2 regions of the Niveibacterium sp. genome follow, and region 2 is predicted to be linked to the other one. Evidence: predicted binding sites of a transcription regulator. Region 2 holds the regulator's gene; the other holds the start of a gene.

Region 1 (7,332 bases), on a different contig from region 2:
CGATCGTCTGCGCGGCCTGCGCGGCACGCAGATCGGCAACATGGGTCTGCAGCAGCCACGCCATCAGGCCATAACTGCCGCCGAGTACCAGAAACAGGATCAGCGCGAGGCGCAGGTTGAGGGACTGCGACCAGCAGCGCAGTCGGTTCATGGGGCAGCGGCGTCGGGTGGATCGGGCACGAACACATAGCCCACGCCCCACACCGTCTGGATGTGGCGCGGGCGTGCCGGATCGGGTTCGACGAGGCGGCGCACGCGCGAGATCTGCACATCCATGCTGCGCTCGTAGGTTTCGGATTCCGGCCCGCGCGCGATCTCGATCAGGCGTTCGCGCGTCAGCGGCTGGTGCGGGTGGCGTGCCAGCGCCGCGAGCAAGGCGAATTCACCGGTCGTCATCTCGATCCGCTCGCCGCGTCGCCACAGGCTACGGCTGGAGAGATCGAGCCGGCAGTCGCCAAAGCTCACCGCTTCTTCTTCCGGCAGCGGCGCGCCGGCGCGCGGTGCCGTGCGGCGCTTGAGCACGGCGCGGATGCGGGCAGACAGCTCGCGCGGCAGGAAGGGCTTGCCGAGGTAATCGTCGGCGCCCATCTCGATGCCGACGACGCGGTCGATCGGGTCGTTGCGCGCAGTCAGCATGATGATCGGTACATCGTCGCCGGTCGCGCGGATTCGGCGGCAGACCGACAGACCATCCTCGCCCGGCATCATCAGATCCAGCACCAGCAGATCAGGGCGTTCGCGCGGCAAGCGGCGCACCGGATCAGCAGCATCGGCAAACACGCGTGTGTCGAAGCCCTCACGGTCGAGGTATTCGGCGAGCAGCGCTCGCAGTTCGGGGTCGTCATCGATCACCCAGATCAGCGTTTTTCGTTCCATGCCTGCCACTCTAGCGCGCGCACGCGACGCTGCGCATTCACGATTCTTACAGAGTGCAACCGGCCCGGCTCACGAACGCCAGCGCTCGTAGTCGCGCCGCTCGCGTTTGGTTGGCCGGCCGTGACGATCGGCCGCGGGCTCCACCTTCAGGCGTCGTGCGTCGGCCACCTGCTCGCGCGCGGCAAGGCTCTCGCCCGTTTCTTCGTAGAGTTGCTGCGCCACCGGCGCCGGGCCGCGCTTGTCGGCGATGCCAAGCACGATCACTTCGCGGCTGACCGGGCCGTTGCTGAAGGCCACCCGGTCACCGGGGCGCACGTCTTTTGCCGGCTTCACGCCCAGCCCGTTGATGCGCACCTTGCCGCCTTCCACCGCATCGGTGGCAAGGCTGCGGGTCTTGAAGAAACGGGCCGCCCAGAGCCATTTGTCGATGCGCGTGCGCGCGCCGGGATCCTGATCCATGCGCAAATTCCTTGCCTGTGAAGCCGCGAGGATAGCGCGCGGCCGTGGCCTGTGCGCGGCCGCCCTGCGGGTGCCGGCGCGGCGCCACCGGGGAGTAGGCCCTACAATCGCAGCTTGCCTTCGATCCGCCCAACCATTTCACAGGAGTTCCGCATGCGTCGCTTCGCCATCGCTTCCCTGCTCGCCGCCTTGCTCACCTCGTTTGGCGCTGCCGGCGCCTTCGCCGCCGACGTCAAGGTCGAAGGCGCCTGGGTGCGCGGCACGACACCGTCGCAAAAAGCCACCGGCGCCTTTATGCGACTCACCAGCGCGCAGGGCGCGACGCTGGTTGGCGCATCGTCGCCGATTGCCGGCAAGACCGAGGTGCACGAGATGAAGATGGTCGCCGACAACATGAAGATGAGCCCGGTGCAGAAGCTCGCGCTGCCCGCCGGCAAGACGGTGGAGCTCAAGCCCGGTGGCTATCACGTGATGCTGCTGGATCTGAAGGCACCGGTGAACGATGGCGACATCGTGAAGCTGACGCTTGAGATCGAACAGGGCGGCAAGCGCGAGCAGATCACCGTGGACGCTGCCGTGCGGCCGCTGGGCGACACCACCACCCACGAGCACATGCATTGATCGCTCGGGATCTTCGCTTTCGTATCGCCGGCGCCGCCGATGCGCCGGCCGTCGCGCAACTGCATGCAGCGAGCTGGCGCAGCGCCTATCGCGGCGTGCTGCGCGACGCCTACCTCGACGGCGCACTCGACAGCGAACGCGCCGCGCTGTGGCATGAGCGCCTGGTGAATGGTGCCGACGCACCGCTCGAAGTGCTGCTGATGGAAGACCCGCGCGGCCTGCTCGGCTTCGGCTGCCTGTGCCCGGATGCCGACCCCGCCTGGGGGCCACTGATCGACAACCTGCATGTGCAGCCGGCCCTCAAGGGCGAAGGCCTCGGCCGGCAGCTGATGGGCGCGCTGCAGCAGCGCATCACTGCATCCGGTGCAACGCAAGGCTTCCATCTGTGGGTACTTGAGGCGAACCTCGCCGCACGCGCGTTCTACCGCCGCCTCGGCGGCCGCGAGCTGGCACCGGAACACCATGAAATGCCAGACGGCGCCACCTACCCCTGCCTGCGCGTGGTTTGGCAGGGCGCCGCACCCGCCTCCGCCTGATCCGGCGCTGGCGCCTGCGGCGATCCGCCGCAAGCACCTGTGGCCGTACACCGGATCAGCGCGATAGACTCAATGCCCAAACGTTGCGAGCGCTACCCATGCGTGCCTGGCAGCAGATTCTCTTATTGGTGCTGAGCCTGGGCGGCAGCGAGGTCGCCGCGGCGGGCGAGCAGCCGATCAGTGTTCACTACAACACCCGGGTGCCCTACGCCTACGTCGAGCACGGCGAAGTGCGGGGCCTCATGGCCGAACCGATCGCCCGCGCGCTGAAAGCGGCGAAGTTGCCGTTCAACTGGGTCGAGACGCCGTTCAGCCGCCAGATGGCGACGATCAAGGGCAACACCGGCGCCGATTGCATGATCGGCGTGTTCAAGAAGCCCGGGCGCGAGCGTATCGGCCGCTACTCGGCGCCGGTGTACCAGGACCGCCCGCAGATCCTGCTGGTGCGCGCGGACGACGAGGTCAGCTTCCAGCGCTACCCGAGCCTCCGCGCAGCCATCACCGACGGCCAATTCCGGCTGCTGATCAAGGAAAGCTATTCCTACGGACCCGGCTTCGACGCATTGCTGCAGGCACGCAAAGGGCCGACCGAGCATGTGTACAACGAAAACGGCCAGATGCTGCGAATGCTGGCCGAATCGATGACCGATGCACTGATCATGGCGCCCGAGGAAGCGAACGCGCTGATCCGGCATCGCGAACTGAAGCCCGAGCACTTCGCCTACATCCGCTACCCGGATACCCCGGCCGGCGAATGGCGCCACCTGTTCTGCAGCTTCAAGGTGGCGCAATCGGTACTCGACCGCTTCAACCAGGCGCTGACTGTTGCGAGTCGTTAAGCACGCGGCACAAGGCCAGCGGTCTTGTATTGCGGCGGCTAAGCCAGCGACGCGGCGCTGACCACGACTTCGACGCGCCAACCCGCGCGCGCCAGCCCCGCCACCTTGACGCAGGCGCGCGACGGCGCACAGCCAGGCACCAGCCAGGCATCCCAGACCGCGTTGAAGCCGTCGTAGTCGGCCATGTCGGTCAGGTACACCGTTGCAGTCAACAGCCGCGCCTTGCTGCTGCCGGCGCGCTCAAGCGTTGTTTCGAGCGCGGTGAGCAGGCCCCGGGTCTGCTCCGTGATGTCGCCCGCTTCGGTGGGCGGCACTTCAACGGCGTGCACGACACCGCCATGCACCACGGCGTCGGCATAACGCGGCGTTACGCCGATACGCTGGATATCCATATCAATCATCCATCTCTGTGAAGTCAGCGGGCGAAGAGTTGGCCTTCGCCCATGAAAACCGCCTGCCCGCCCACGCGCACCGCCGCCACGCGCGCTTGCCGGATCTCGGTGGTCACGACGATGCGGCTTGGGCGCCCGAGATCCTCGCCTTGCGAGATCTCCCACGAGAGATCCGCATCGCTCCGCGAGTCGTAGGTGCCCAGCAGCCCGCCCAGCGCCGCTGCGGCCGACCCGGTGGCCGGGTCTTCGACGATGCCAAGGCCCGTCGCGAACATCCGCGCGTGCAACAGCGTCGGGCGATCGAGGTCTTCGGTGTAGGCGTAGATGCCGTGCGCAAGACCGGCGAGCCCGCGCTGCATCGCCGCGTTGTTCGGCATGATGCGCGACAGCGCCGCGCGATTGCGCAGCGGCACGCACAGGAAGGGCACGCCGCAGGACGCGACACTGCAACGCGGCAGGATGTCGTCCTCGCCAAGGCCCAGCATCGTCGCGATGTGCGGCGGCGCCGGCGCGAAGCTGGGTGCCTGCGCAGCGGCAAACTCGGCGCGCAGCGCTTGCCCGCCCTGCATCGTGACCCGCACCGGCACCGGCCCGACGCCTTCTTCCAGCACCAGCAGATGCTCGCCATCGGCCAGGGCTTGCGGTGCAAAACGCGCCAGCAGCAAAGCGGTGCCGATGGTCGGGTGGCCGGCAAATGGCAGCTCGCTTGCCGGCGTGAAGATGCGCACCCGCGCCGCATGCGCCGGGTTGTCGGGCGGCAGCACGAACACGGTTTCCGAGAGGTTCAGCTCGCCGGCGATCGTCTGCATCTGCGCCGGATCGACCGCAGCACCTTCCGGAAACACGGCCAGCGGGTTACCCGAAAACGGGCGGTCGGTGAAAACGTCGGCAAGCCAGTAGCGATGCATCGGTGGTACCCGAAGTAAATGCGTTGATGGATCAAATGGTTGCTGCAACGGAGTGCGGAAAAACGACAGTCGTCGCATCCGGCGTCAGGCTGGAATTTGAACACTTGATACCGCTCAAACGCCAGCGCCGGACAAAAACCACACTGCACGTGCAGTTTTTCTGCACAGCAACATTCAATCAATTGGGGGAGTTATGTCCAGCATCATCCGGACTGCGATCGCGGGGGCGATCGCAACCAGCATGTTTGCCGCGGGGGCGGCATTCGCTGCCGATGGCAATTGGCTCGTACGTGGCCGCGCCGTCAGCATGATCAACGACAACGGCAACAGCGACAACCTGCTGCCCGCCGAAGTGACGGCCAGCGACAAGTGGCTGCCCGATCTCGACATCAGCTATTTCTTCACGCCGAACATCGCGCTCGAGGTGGTGCTGAGCGTGCCGCAAACGCACGACATCGAACTCGGCGGCACCAAGATCGGCACCGTCAAGCAGCTGCCGCCGCACTTCATGCTGCAGTACCACCACCCGATGGGCGCGTTCAAACCCTACGTCGGCCTCGGCGTGAACATGACGCGCTTCTGGGATGTGGATCTGCCGGCAGGCATAGACATCGAGCGCACCAGCTGGGGCGCGTCGGTTCAGGCCGGTCTCGACTACGAGATCAGCCCGCAGTGGTATCTGAACGCCGACATCAAGAAGACCTGGATCGGCACCGATGTGAAAGCGGGCGGCGTGGTCGTCGATACGCTCAACATCGATCCGTGGCTGATCGGCATCGGCGTCGGCTATCGCTTCTGATCCACACGACGATCCAACATCAAAGGGCGCTTCGGCGCCCTTTTTGCTGCGCGAACGCTACGGCCCCGTAACACTACGGATAGCCGCCCGCCCCAAGCTGGCTAGAATCCGTTCTCCAACCGGCGGATGGCCTCATGTTCCTGCGCATCGTCTCGATCCTGTTCCCGCTCTTTGCCATCGTCGGCCTCGGCTGGCTAGTCGCGCGCCGCGCGAAGCCCGATCTCAGCGTCGCAAACAAGCTGAACATGGATGTCTTCGTGCCAGCGCTGGTGTTCGCCGCGCTGGTATCGAAGGAATTCCGCCTTGCCGACTTCCTGCCGCTGGCCGGCATTTCCTTCTTCATGGTGGTCGCGTTCGGCCTCGTCGGCTGGGCCGCCGCGCGCATCAGCGGTATCGCAGTCAAGACGCTGGTGCCGCCAACGATGTTCAACAACTGCGGCAACCTCGGCCTGCCGCTCGCGGTGCTGGCCTTCGGCGAGCAGGCACTGGCGCCGGCCGTGGTGATGTTCATGGTGTCGAACTTCTTGCACTTTTCATACGGCGCCTGGCTGCTCGATCACAAGACCCGGCTCGCGACGATCTGGAAAGTGCCCTCGGTGCTCGCCACGCTCGCGGGCATCGCGGTCGGCAGCGCCGGCATTGCGATATGGCCGCCGCTGATGCTCGCGATCAAGATGGTTGGCGACATCTCGATTCCGCTGATGCTGTTCTCGCTTGGCGTGCGCCTCACCGATGCCAACTTCCACGCCTGGCGCATCGGCGTTGGCGGTGCGTTGCTGCGACCGATCGGCGGCCTGCTGGTCGCAACGCTTGTGGTGTCGGTCGTCGATTTGCCGCCCTTGCAGCGCGCGCTGGTGATCGTGTTCGGCGCGCTGCCGCCGGCAGTGCTCAACTTCATGTTCGCCGAGCGCTACCGGCAGGAGCCGGAGAAAGTCGCCTCGATCGTGATGATCGGCAACCTGTTCGCGCTGATCTTCCTGCCGATCGCACTCGCGCTGACGCTGCAGCACTGACAAACGCTTACGTTTCGGACACTTTGCCGATCAACGACGCAGCGAGAATCGCCGCCGTTCTCATCAACAGGACCTGCCATGAAGCGCATCGCCCTCGCTTTACTGCTGCTGCCGCTCACCGCCCTCGCTGACGATGTGCCGCCACCACCGGCGGCGGACGCCCCCACCGAGAAGCTGGTCGTGAAAGGCGTGCGCGATCCGGCCATCATGCCCTACGCCGACGCCTACAAGTTCTTCAGCCAGGTCGACCGCGTCGAACACGACAAGGTGCTCATGCGCATGCAAGTGAAGTCGGCAGACAAGTCGGTCAAACCCGCGGACATCCGCATCCGCCTGATCGGTGACAACACCGACATCGCGGTGCCGCTCGGCGAGGAAGGCGACATCGAAGTACCGCGCTCCGAGGCGGCGCTCGCCGACAAGGCCGAGTTTGTCACCAACCAGAAGAAGGACAGCCTGCAAGTCCATCTAACCCTGACGCCGAACCTGCCGATTGCCGATCAAGTGAGCTATGCCGACGCCCTGGCCTCCGCCGATCAGGCGCGGCGGCTGGTGAAAGAGATCGTGCCCTGGTACTTCCGCCTGCTGATCTCGGACCCGAACGCGATGCGCGCCTGTTTCGAGCGCGACGGCGGCGAAGCTGCGCTGCTCACCGGCAGCGGCAGTGAAGCCCTCGCGATCAAAGGCAAGCGCCAGTGCGCCGTGTTTGCCCTTGATCCCAAGCACGGCGATCGCTGGCAGGCTGTGGCGCTGAACCCGCCATACAAGCTCGAATTCACGCACATCGGCTGGTTCTCCGACGGCCAGCCCGACTGATCAAGCAAGCCCCTGCTGCGCGCGCCAGGCCGCCACGCGCGGATCCATCACCCGGCGCCACAGCGGCGGCACC
Region 2 (7,332 bases):
ACGAAGTAGTCCTCCGCGAAAAATCTACTTTCCTGATGCCATGAATCCGACAATGCATTCAACCAAGCCCCTCCGCCCCTGGTATCGGGAACCCTGGCCCTGGATTCTCATGGGGCTGCCCGGCACCGTAGTGGTGGCTGGTTTCATTACCTTCTACCTTGCCGCCCACAATACCGACGGCTTGGTCGTCGATGACTATTACAAGGAAGGCCTGGCGATCAACCGCACGCTTGAGCGGCAAGAGACCGCCAGGCGGGCAGGGCTCAAGGGCGAGTTGACGGTCGAAGGAGGCGGAGTCTCTCTCGTCTTGAGGGCGAATGAGGGCTACGTGATGCCGAGTCAGTTGCGTCTTCGCATTGCCCACCCCACGATCGCTGGCCAGGATCAGCTAGTCACTCTTGTTCGCACGGACGACGTCTATCGTGGCGTGATGCATCCGCTTGCTGCGGGGCGTTGGCAGTTTCTGGTTGAAGACGAAGCGCAGACCTGGCGGATTGCAGTCAGTGCGCCGGTGCCGACTGCCACCGCGCTTGCGCTGAAGCCGGGCGCTTGACAAGAGAATCGGACCGGCGACGATAATGCTTCGCCCAGCATCGCGTATGTTGGGCGGGCGCCGCGCCAGATCATGGGCCGGCTCGTTCTGTAGCGGAGAGTCGGTTGGCGCGCTCAATGGCAGCACGTCGGCCCTGGAGGCGAACGATGCAGAAACTGGTTCTGGTTCTTTGGCCCTCGTTCTGGGTCGCGGTGGTCGCTGAGGCCCTTTTCTTCACCGTAATCAACCCGGCCGAGTTCTATCTCTTCGGCGCTCAGGTTGAGTTCTCACCGATCGCGACGTACTCGATCGGATTCGTTGGATTCTGGGCAATCTGCGCAGCATCAAGCTTGGCAACGCTGTTTTACATGCGCACGCCGCAGGAAATTAACCACCTGCCACCGCGTCCACATCACGGCGCGCATATGCATTGAGCAATGCGCCGTGCATGCGGCGCATTGCCTTTTCGGATCAGCGGTAGACCAGAACTGGCACCGTGGTGTGTGTCAGTACCTTCTGCGTTTCGCTCCCGAGCAGGAAGCCTGCAACGCCCTTGCGGCCGTGCGATGCCATGAAGATCAAGTCGCATCCGTGCGTCTTCGCTGCTTCGATGATGGCCTCGTAAGGCAGGTCGCTTACGGATGTGTCGCTATTGGAGGCGACGCCGGCTTTCTCGGCCTCGGCGCGCGCCAGCGCAAGAATCCGTTCAGCTTCCTTCTTTGTGGCGTCGACAAACTGGTCTGGCGTAACTGGCACCAGTAGCGCCCCTTCGCCGTAGAGCGGAATCGGATACTCCTGTTGGGCGAAGAAGAAGGTGATGCGCGCACCGGCCTCCTTGGCGAATTCGATCGCGCGTGAGACGGTACTGCTGGACAATTCCGACCCGTCCGTTGGAACAAGAATGTGTTTGAACATCTTCTGACCTCCGGCGATATACGGCAAATCGATCTTAGGCGGCGGCCATACGGAGGCGTTGACACCGGTCAATCGCGTGCTGCACCGCAATGTCCATTGCTTCCCCGCTGAGTAACATGAAATGGGGAGTTCAGGGCAGGAGGCATCATGGAATCGGGTGAAAACGCAGTCGTAGGCGGCGAAGGGCGTGCTGAAGAGCACAAGCTGTCGCTTGGCGTGGTGGGGCAACAGGTGGCTGCAAGCGTAGACCCCCTGGGCGTTGTTGCGCCAGTGGTGCATGCGCAAATCGCCTGGTGTCTGCATCCACTGGAGTTCGCCGAGCGCTGGAGCCGTTTTTCGGCGGACGCTTGGGCGCTGGCATGCAACAGTTTGTCGCGCGCCGCTGGCGCTCATGTTCCTGATGTGGTGCGTCCGCAAGCGGACGATACCCGGTTCTCCGATCCCGTTTGGTCGCAGAACGCTTCGTGGGCAGCGCTGAAGCAGTGGTATCTGCTGTCAACGCGGCATACGCAGGACATGCTGTATGCCACGCCGGGCTTGTCGGGCACCGAGCGACGCCGCGCTGCGTTCTGGTGGCGGCAGTGGCTGAACGCAGTTGCGCCGACCAATTTCTTGGCCCTGAATCCGGTTGCCCAGCGCGCCGCGGCCGCCAGCCAAGGTCAGACGCTGCGAGCAGGTTGGCAGAACTTTCTCGACGATCTGCGTGCCGGCGACATCCGCATGGCCGACCCGTCGGACTTCAAAGTCGGGCGCAATCTGGCAACGACGCCGGGTGAGGTGGTTGCTCGCACCCGTCTGGTTGAAGTGATCCACTACACGCCCACCGCCGATACTGTGCGCAGCATGCCGGTCGTGATCGTGACGCCTTGGATCAATAAGTTTTACATCCTTGATCTGACGCCTAAGAAGAGCTTGGTGCGCCATCTGCGTGACGCGGGCTTCGACGTCTACATCACCTCATGGAAGAACCCGGACGCTGCGCTGCGTGATGTCCGATTCGATGACTACCTGCAGGAAGGCGTCGCGGCTACGATCGAGACTGCCCGCGCACTGTCGGGTGCGGAGAAGGTGCACGCCGTCGGTTACTGCATCGGCGGCACCGCGCTATCGATGTACATGGCGTGGGCCAACCGCCATTACACGGCTGAAGCCATACCGGTTGCGCATTGGACACTGTTCACGACCCTGGTCGACTTTGCGAAGCCGGGTGATGTCGAGGTATTCATCGACGAGGGAAGCGTTCGCTATCTGACGCGGGCCATGGAGCAGCGGGGGTATCTCGACGGCCGCGACATGGCGGCCTCGTTCCGCCTGCTTCGGTCGAACCCGCTCATCTGGCAGTACGTGGTTCAGGGCTATCTGATGGGCGAGAAGCCGCCCTCGTTCGATGTGTTGTACTGGAACATGGATACCACGCGCATGCCCTATGCGATGCACGCCTGGTATCTGCGCGAGCTGTACCTGAGGAATCGCCTGATCGAGCCCGATGCGCTGACGGTTGCCGGTGAAGCGCTGGATCTTGGTCGGATCACGCAGCCGCTCTATGCCGTTGCCGCCGAAGATGACCACATCGCGCCCTGGCGGCAAGCTTTCCGGGTTGCCAACTTCGTGCGCGGGGACAAGCGTTTCGTGCTCTCGTCGAGCGGCCATATCCTCGGTATCGTTAACCCGCCGGTTCAGCCTCCGAAACGCGAGTACTGGATTGCGGCTGCGCACCGCACCGATAGCGCGCATGGTTGGAGGGGTCGTGCGGAGCACCGGGTCGGCAGCTGGTGGGATGATTGGTTCTGTTGGCTGGATGAGCGCTGCGGTGAACGTATCGCGCCGCCGCCAGTCAGCAATAATGACTTTCCTGCGCTGGCCGCGGCGCCCGGTGACTACGTCATGGAACGCTAGGGAGATCGATGGATTACCTGCTGCTCAAGCACCTTCATGTCAGCTTCGTTGTGCTTTCGGCAACGGGGTTCGTCGCGAGAGGTGTCGGTGTGTTGATGGGAGCAGGCTGGGTGCGTGGCCGGTGGGTGAGGGTGGTGCCGCACATCGTCGATACCGGTTTGCTGGGGTCCGCGGTTGCTCTTGCTTGGGCGCTTCGTGCTGCGCCGTTTCACGACGACTGGCTTACCGCAAAGGTGTTGGGCCTGCTCGCGTACATTGTGTTGGGCACATACGCGTTGAAACGCGGGCGCACTCGCCAAACAAAAGCGGCCGCGTTTGCGGCCGCTTTGCTGGTGCTGGGCTACATCGTGTCGGTCGCGCTGACAAAGCGGCCGAACCCCTGGGCGTGATCAGACGTTTGCGCGACCGATCAGACGGCGCAGACCATCGGCATCCAGAATCTGGATGTGCTTCTGGTGCACGCTGATAAGTCCGTCATCCTGAAACTTCGAGAAGGCCCGGCTGACCGTTTCCAGCTTCAGCCCGAGGTAGGAGCCGATCTCCTCGCGCGTCATGCGCAAATGGAACTCAGACGCTGAATAACCGCGCAAGCGCATGCGCTGCGACAGGTTGATCAGGAAGGCCGCAAGCCGCTCTTCCGCGCGCATTGAACCGAGCAGCATCATGATGCCCTGCTCGCGCACAATCTCGCGGCTCATGAACTTGTGGAACTGTCGCTGCAGCGGCTCGATCCGGCGCGAGAGTTCTTCGAGCCGCTCAAACGGGATCATGCAGACATCGGAATCCTCAAGCGCGACGGCATTGCACACATGCCGATCGCTCGAAATGCCGTCGAGCCCCAGGATCTCGCCGGCCATCTGGAAGCCGGTAACCTGATCCCGGCCGTCTTCGGTCAGGATGTCGGTCTTGAAGAAACCGGTGCGGATCGCATAGATCGCCTCGAAGGGTTCGCCAGCCCGGTACAGGTGCTGTTGCCGCTTGACCTTCTTGCGTGCCGTGATGAGGCCGTCGATCCTTTCGAGATCAACATCATCAAGACCAACGGGAAGACAAAGCTCCTTGAGGTTACATTGGGTGCACGCGGTGCGAAGATTGACGGCCGTCAGCGGAATCGTGGCGGGTTTTTCCAAGGCGGGTGCTCCAAGGGGGCTAGTTGATGGCAATCAAACGGCTCCGACCGAGTTCATGACACCTTCCGGCATCCACAGAGAGAAAAAATAAACAATGAATCAGAATGAGCAGACGCCGGTCTTCGACCGCGATCTCATCCAACGTTTTGACGTTTCCGGTCCGCGCTACACGTCGTATCCGACTGCGGACAGGTTCCACGAGGGCTTCGGGCGTAGCGACTACGCAAGACATCTTGGTCTGCGCGCGCAGGGCGGCCTGAAGAAACCCCTCTCATTATATTTCCACATTCCATTCTGCGATACGGTCTGCTTCTACTGCGCGTGCAACAAGATCGTCACGAAGGATCACAGCCGGGCCGAGCGCTACCTGCGCTATCTTGACAAAGAGATGGGCCTCGTCGCCGGACAGCTTGCCGGCTCGCACGAAGTTTCACAAATGCATTGGGGCGGCGGCACGCCAACATTCCTCTCGGACAGCGAGATCCGCGATTTGTTTCGCTCGATTCGTCGCCATTTCACGCTGATGCCGGGGGGTGAATATTCGATTGAGGTTGACCCGCGCCGTGTGTCGGCCGAGACGGTTGCGTTGCTTGGTGCGGAAGGCTTCAACCGCATGAGCGTTGGGGTGCAGGACTTCGATCCCGTGGTGCAGAAAGCTGTGAACCGCATCCAGTCTGTCGAGGAGACTGCGGCAGTCATCGCTGCGGCGCGGGCGAATGGCTTCCGCTCGGTGAGCATCGATCTGATCTACGGCTTGCCCTTCCAGAGCGTTGAGCGCGTCAGCCAGACCCTCGACCGTGTGCTCGAAATCGGGCCGGATCGGCTGGCGCTTTACAACTACGCCCATCTGCCGACGCGCTTCATGCCGCAGCGGCGGATTAACGCCGACGACTTGCCGAGTGCGGATCAGAAGCTTGAGATCCTTGGTATGGCGATCGCGAAGTTGACCCAGGCGGGCTACGTGTTCATCGGCATGGATCACTTCGCGAAGCCGGACGACGAGATGGCGGTGGCGCAACGCAACGGCCGGCTGTACCGCAATTTCCAAGGCTATTCGACACACTCGGACTGCGATCTGCTGGGGTTTGGCGTCTCGTCCATCGGCAAGGTGGGCCCGGCTTACGCACAGAGTGCGAAGACGCTTGAGGCTTACTACGAAACGCTCGATCGCGATGAACTGCCGATCGTGCGCGGCTACGAGATGACGTTCGACGACCAGCTCCGCTATGCCGTCATCCAGAGCCTTATGTGCCATTTCTCGCTCGATTACGCGGCCTTCGAGCAGGCGTGGGGGATCAACTTCGCGGAGTATTTTGCCGTCGAGATCGAAGCCTTGCGGGCGCGCGAACGTGACGGGCTCTGTGTCGTGACCGACAAAGGCGTTGAGGTAACGGTCCCTGGACGCATGTTGGCACGTGTGCTTGCGATGGTGTTCGACGCACATCTGCGCGGTGATCGCGAGGTTGTTCGCTACTCCAAGGTGATCTGAGCGCGGGGCGGCCGCTAAACTTACGGATTGCCCCTCGGGGCGGTACCGGGATGTTGCGTGATGCCTGAAGCGGGATACCTTGCTGCGGCGCTGATTGGTTTGCTGGGTGGAACGCACTGCGTCGGCATGTGCGGCGGATTGGTTGCCGCACTGACGGTCAACGCGCCGGGGCAGGCCCGGCGCATGTGGCCGATCCATCTGGCGTATAACCTTGGGCGCATCAGCAGCTATACGTTTGCCGGTACCGTACTCGGTGCGATTGGCTCGACCGGCTTTCTGCTCAATCGCTTGCTGCCGGTGCAGATCACCTTCTACGTGCTGGCGAATCTGCTGCTGGTACTCCTCGGGCTGTATCTGGCGGGCGTTACTGCGCCACTTGCGCCGATTGAGCGGCTTGGCGGCCGCTTGTGGGCGAAGTTGCGGCCGTACGGTGCGCGCTTCATTCCGGCACGCACGCCGCTCAATGCCTATCCGCTTGGCTTGGTATGGGGGTTTGTGCCGTGCGGCCTGGTCTACAGCATCCTCGCGACGGCCTTGGTGTCCGGCTCCGCGGCACGCGGCGCGATGCTGATGTTGTCGTTCGGCCTGGGAACCCTGCCCAACCTGATGCTGGCCGGATTGTTTGCTGCGCGGCTACGCAGTTGGTTGCAGCGGTCGTGGCTGCGTTTTGGCGCCGGGCTCGTGGTGCTGGGCTTCGGGGTATTCGGGTTGGCGAATGCAGCCACCTTGGGTGGCAAACTGTGGCAGGGCGTGATCTGCCACGTATAAGAAAGGGATCGCAATGAAAATCCTACTTGCTACGGATGGTTCTGCGGCATCGCTTGCCGCCGTGGACGCGCTGCTGCGCGCGGTAAAGTTCTTTGCCGCGCCGCCCGCGATCGTGCTGGTTACGGTGCATAACCCGGTACCAATGACCTTTGCGACTCGCCATGTTGAAACGAGCGCGCTGGACCGTTACTACAGCGACGAAGGGCGGATCGCGATGGCGCCGGCGGCAAGCCGTCTGCGTGCGGCCGGGCTGAGCTTCGAGGAGCAGGTTTTGATCGGGCACCCCGCGGAAACAATCGTCGCGTTTGCGGTCGACCGGGGGTGTGACTGGATTTGGTTGGGGGCGCGCGGGCACAGCGTGCTTGAGAAAGTGTTGATCGGGTCGGTGGCGGCGCGAGTGGTTCAGCTTGCCCACTGCCCGGTGATGGTGGCGAGGTGACGACGATGGATACTGCGAAGATTTCGGTTGGCGGCATGAGCTGCCAAGGTTGCGTGCGTTCGGTGGAGCGGGTGCTGCTGGCGCAGCAGGGTGTTGCTGAGGCGCAGGTATCGCTGGAGTTGAAAGAGGCCTGCGTGCGCTTTGATCCGCAAAGCGTTGCGCT

The links. The regulator FNR, encoded in region 2, switches genes on or off when oxygen is low (the NO sensors DNR and NnrR bind a similar motif). The targets are predictions, from matches to a motif close to TTGANCTAGNTCAA.
Region 1: the regulator FNR is predicted to act here: its motif matches at 4,736-4,749, upstream of ACE3P0_RS07855 (OmpW family protein).

Annotation. Positions count from the first base shown of each region.
Region 1 is NZ_JAYRDJ010000008.1:68,515-75,846, reverse strand. It holds gene ACE3P0_RS07895 (ATP-binding protein) at 1-151, opposite strand, end outside; gene ompR (two-component system response regulator OmpR) at 148-876, opposite strand; gene ACE3P0_RS07885 (RNA-binding S4 domain-containing protein) at 946-1,335, opposite strand; gene ACE3P0_RS07880 (copper chaperone PCu(A)C) at 1,489-1,956, shown strand; gene ACE3P0_RS07875 (GNAT family N-acetyltransferase) at 1,953-2,492, shown strand; gene ACE3P0_RS07870 (transporter substrate-binding domain-containing protein) at 2,591-3,331, shown strand; gene ACE3P0_RS07865 (RidA family protein) at 3,370-3,723, opposite strand; gene ACE3P0_RS07860 (PhzF family phenazine biosynthesis protein) at 3,747-4,631, opposite strand; gene ACE3P0_RS07855 (OmpW family protein) at 4,825-5,430, shown strand; gene ACE3P0_RS07850 (AEC family transporter) at 5,565-6,443, shown strand; gene ACE3P0_RS07845 (hypothetical protein) at 6,522-7,259, shown strand; gene ACE3P0_RS07840 (alkane 1-monooxygenase) at 7,260-7,332, opposite strand, start outside.
Region 2 is NZ_JAYRDJ010000007.1:79,601-86,932, forward strand. It holds gene ccoG (cytochrome c oxidase accessory protein CcoG) at 1-44, shown strand, start outside; gene ACE3P0_RS07225 (FixH family protein) at 53-553, shown strand; gene ACE3P0_RS07230 (hypothetical protein) at 700-966, shown strand; gene ACE3P0_RS07235 (universal stress protein) at 1,004-1,447, opposite strand; gene ACE3P0_RS07240 (PHA/PHB synthase family protein) at 1,595-3,343, shown strand; gene ACE3P0_RS07245 (SirB2 family protein) at 3,352-3,732, shown strand; gene fnr (fumarate/nitrate reduction transcriptional regulator Fnr) at 3,733-4,473, opposite strand; gene hemN (oxygen-independent coproporphyrinogen III oxidase) at 4,568-5,962, shown strand; gene ACE3P0_RS07260 (sulfite exporter TauE/SafE family protein) at 6,023-6,730, shown strand; gene ACE3P0_RS07265 (universal stress protein) at 6,744-7,169, shown strand; gene ACE3P0_RS07270 (heavy-metal-associated domain-containing protein) at 7,175-7,332, shown strand, end outside.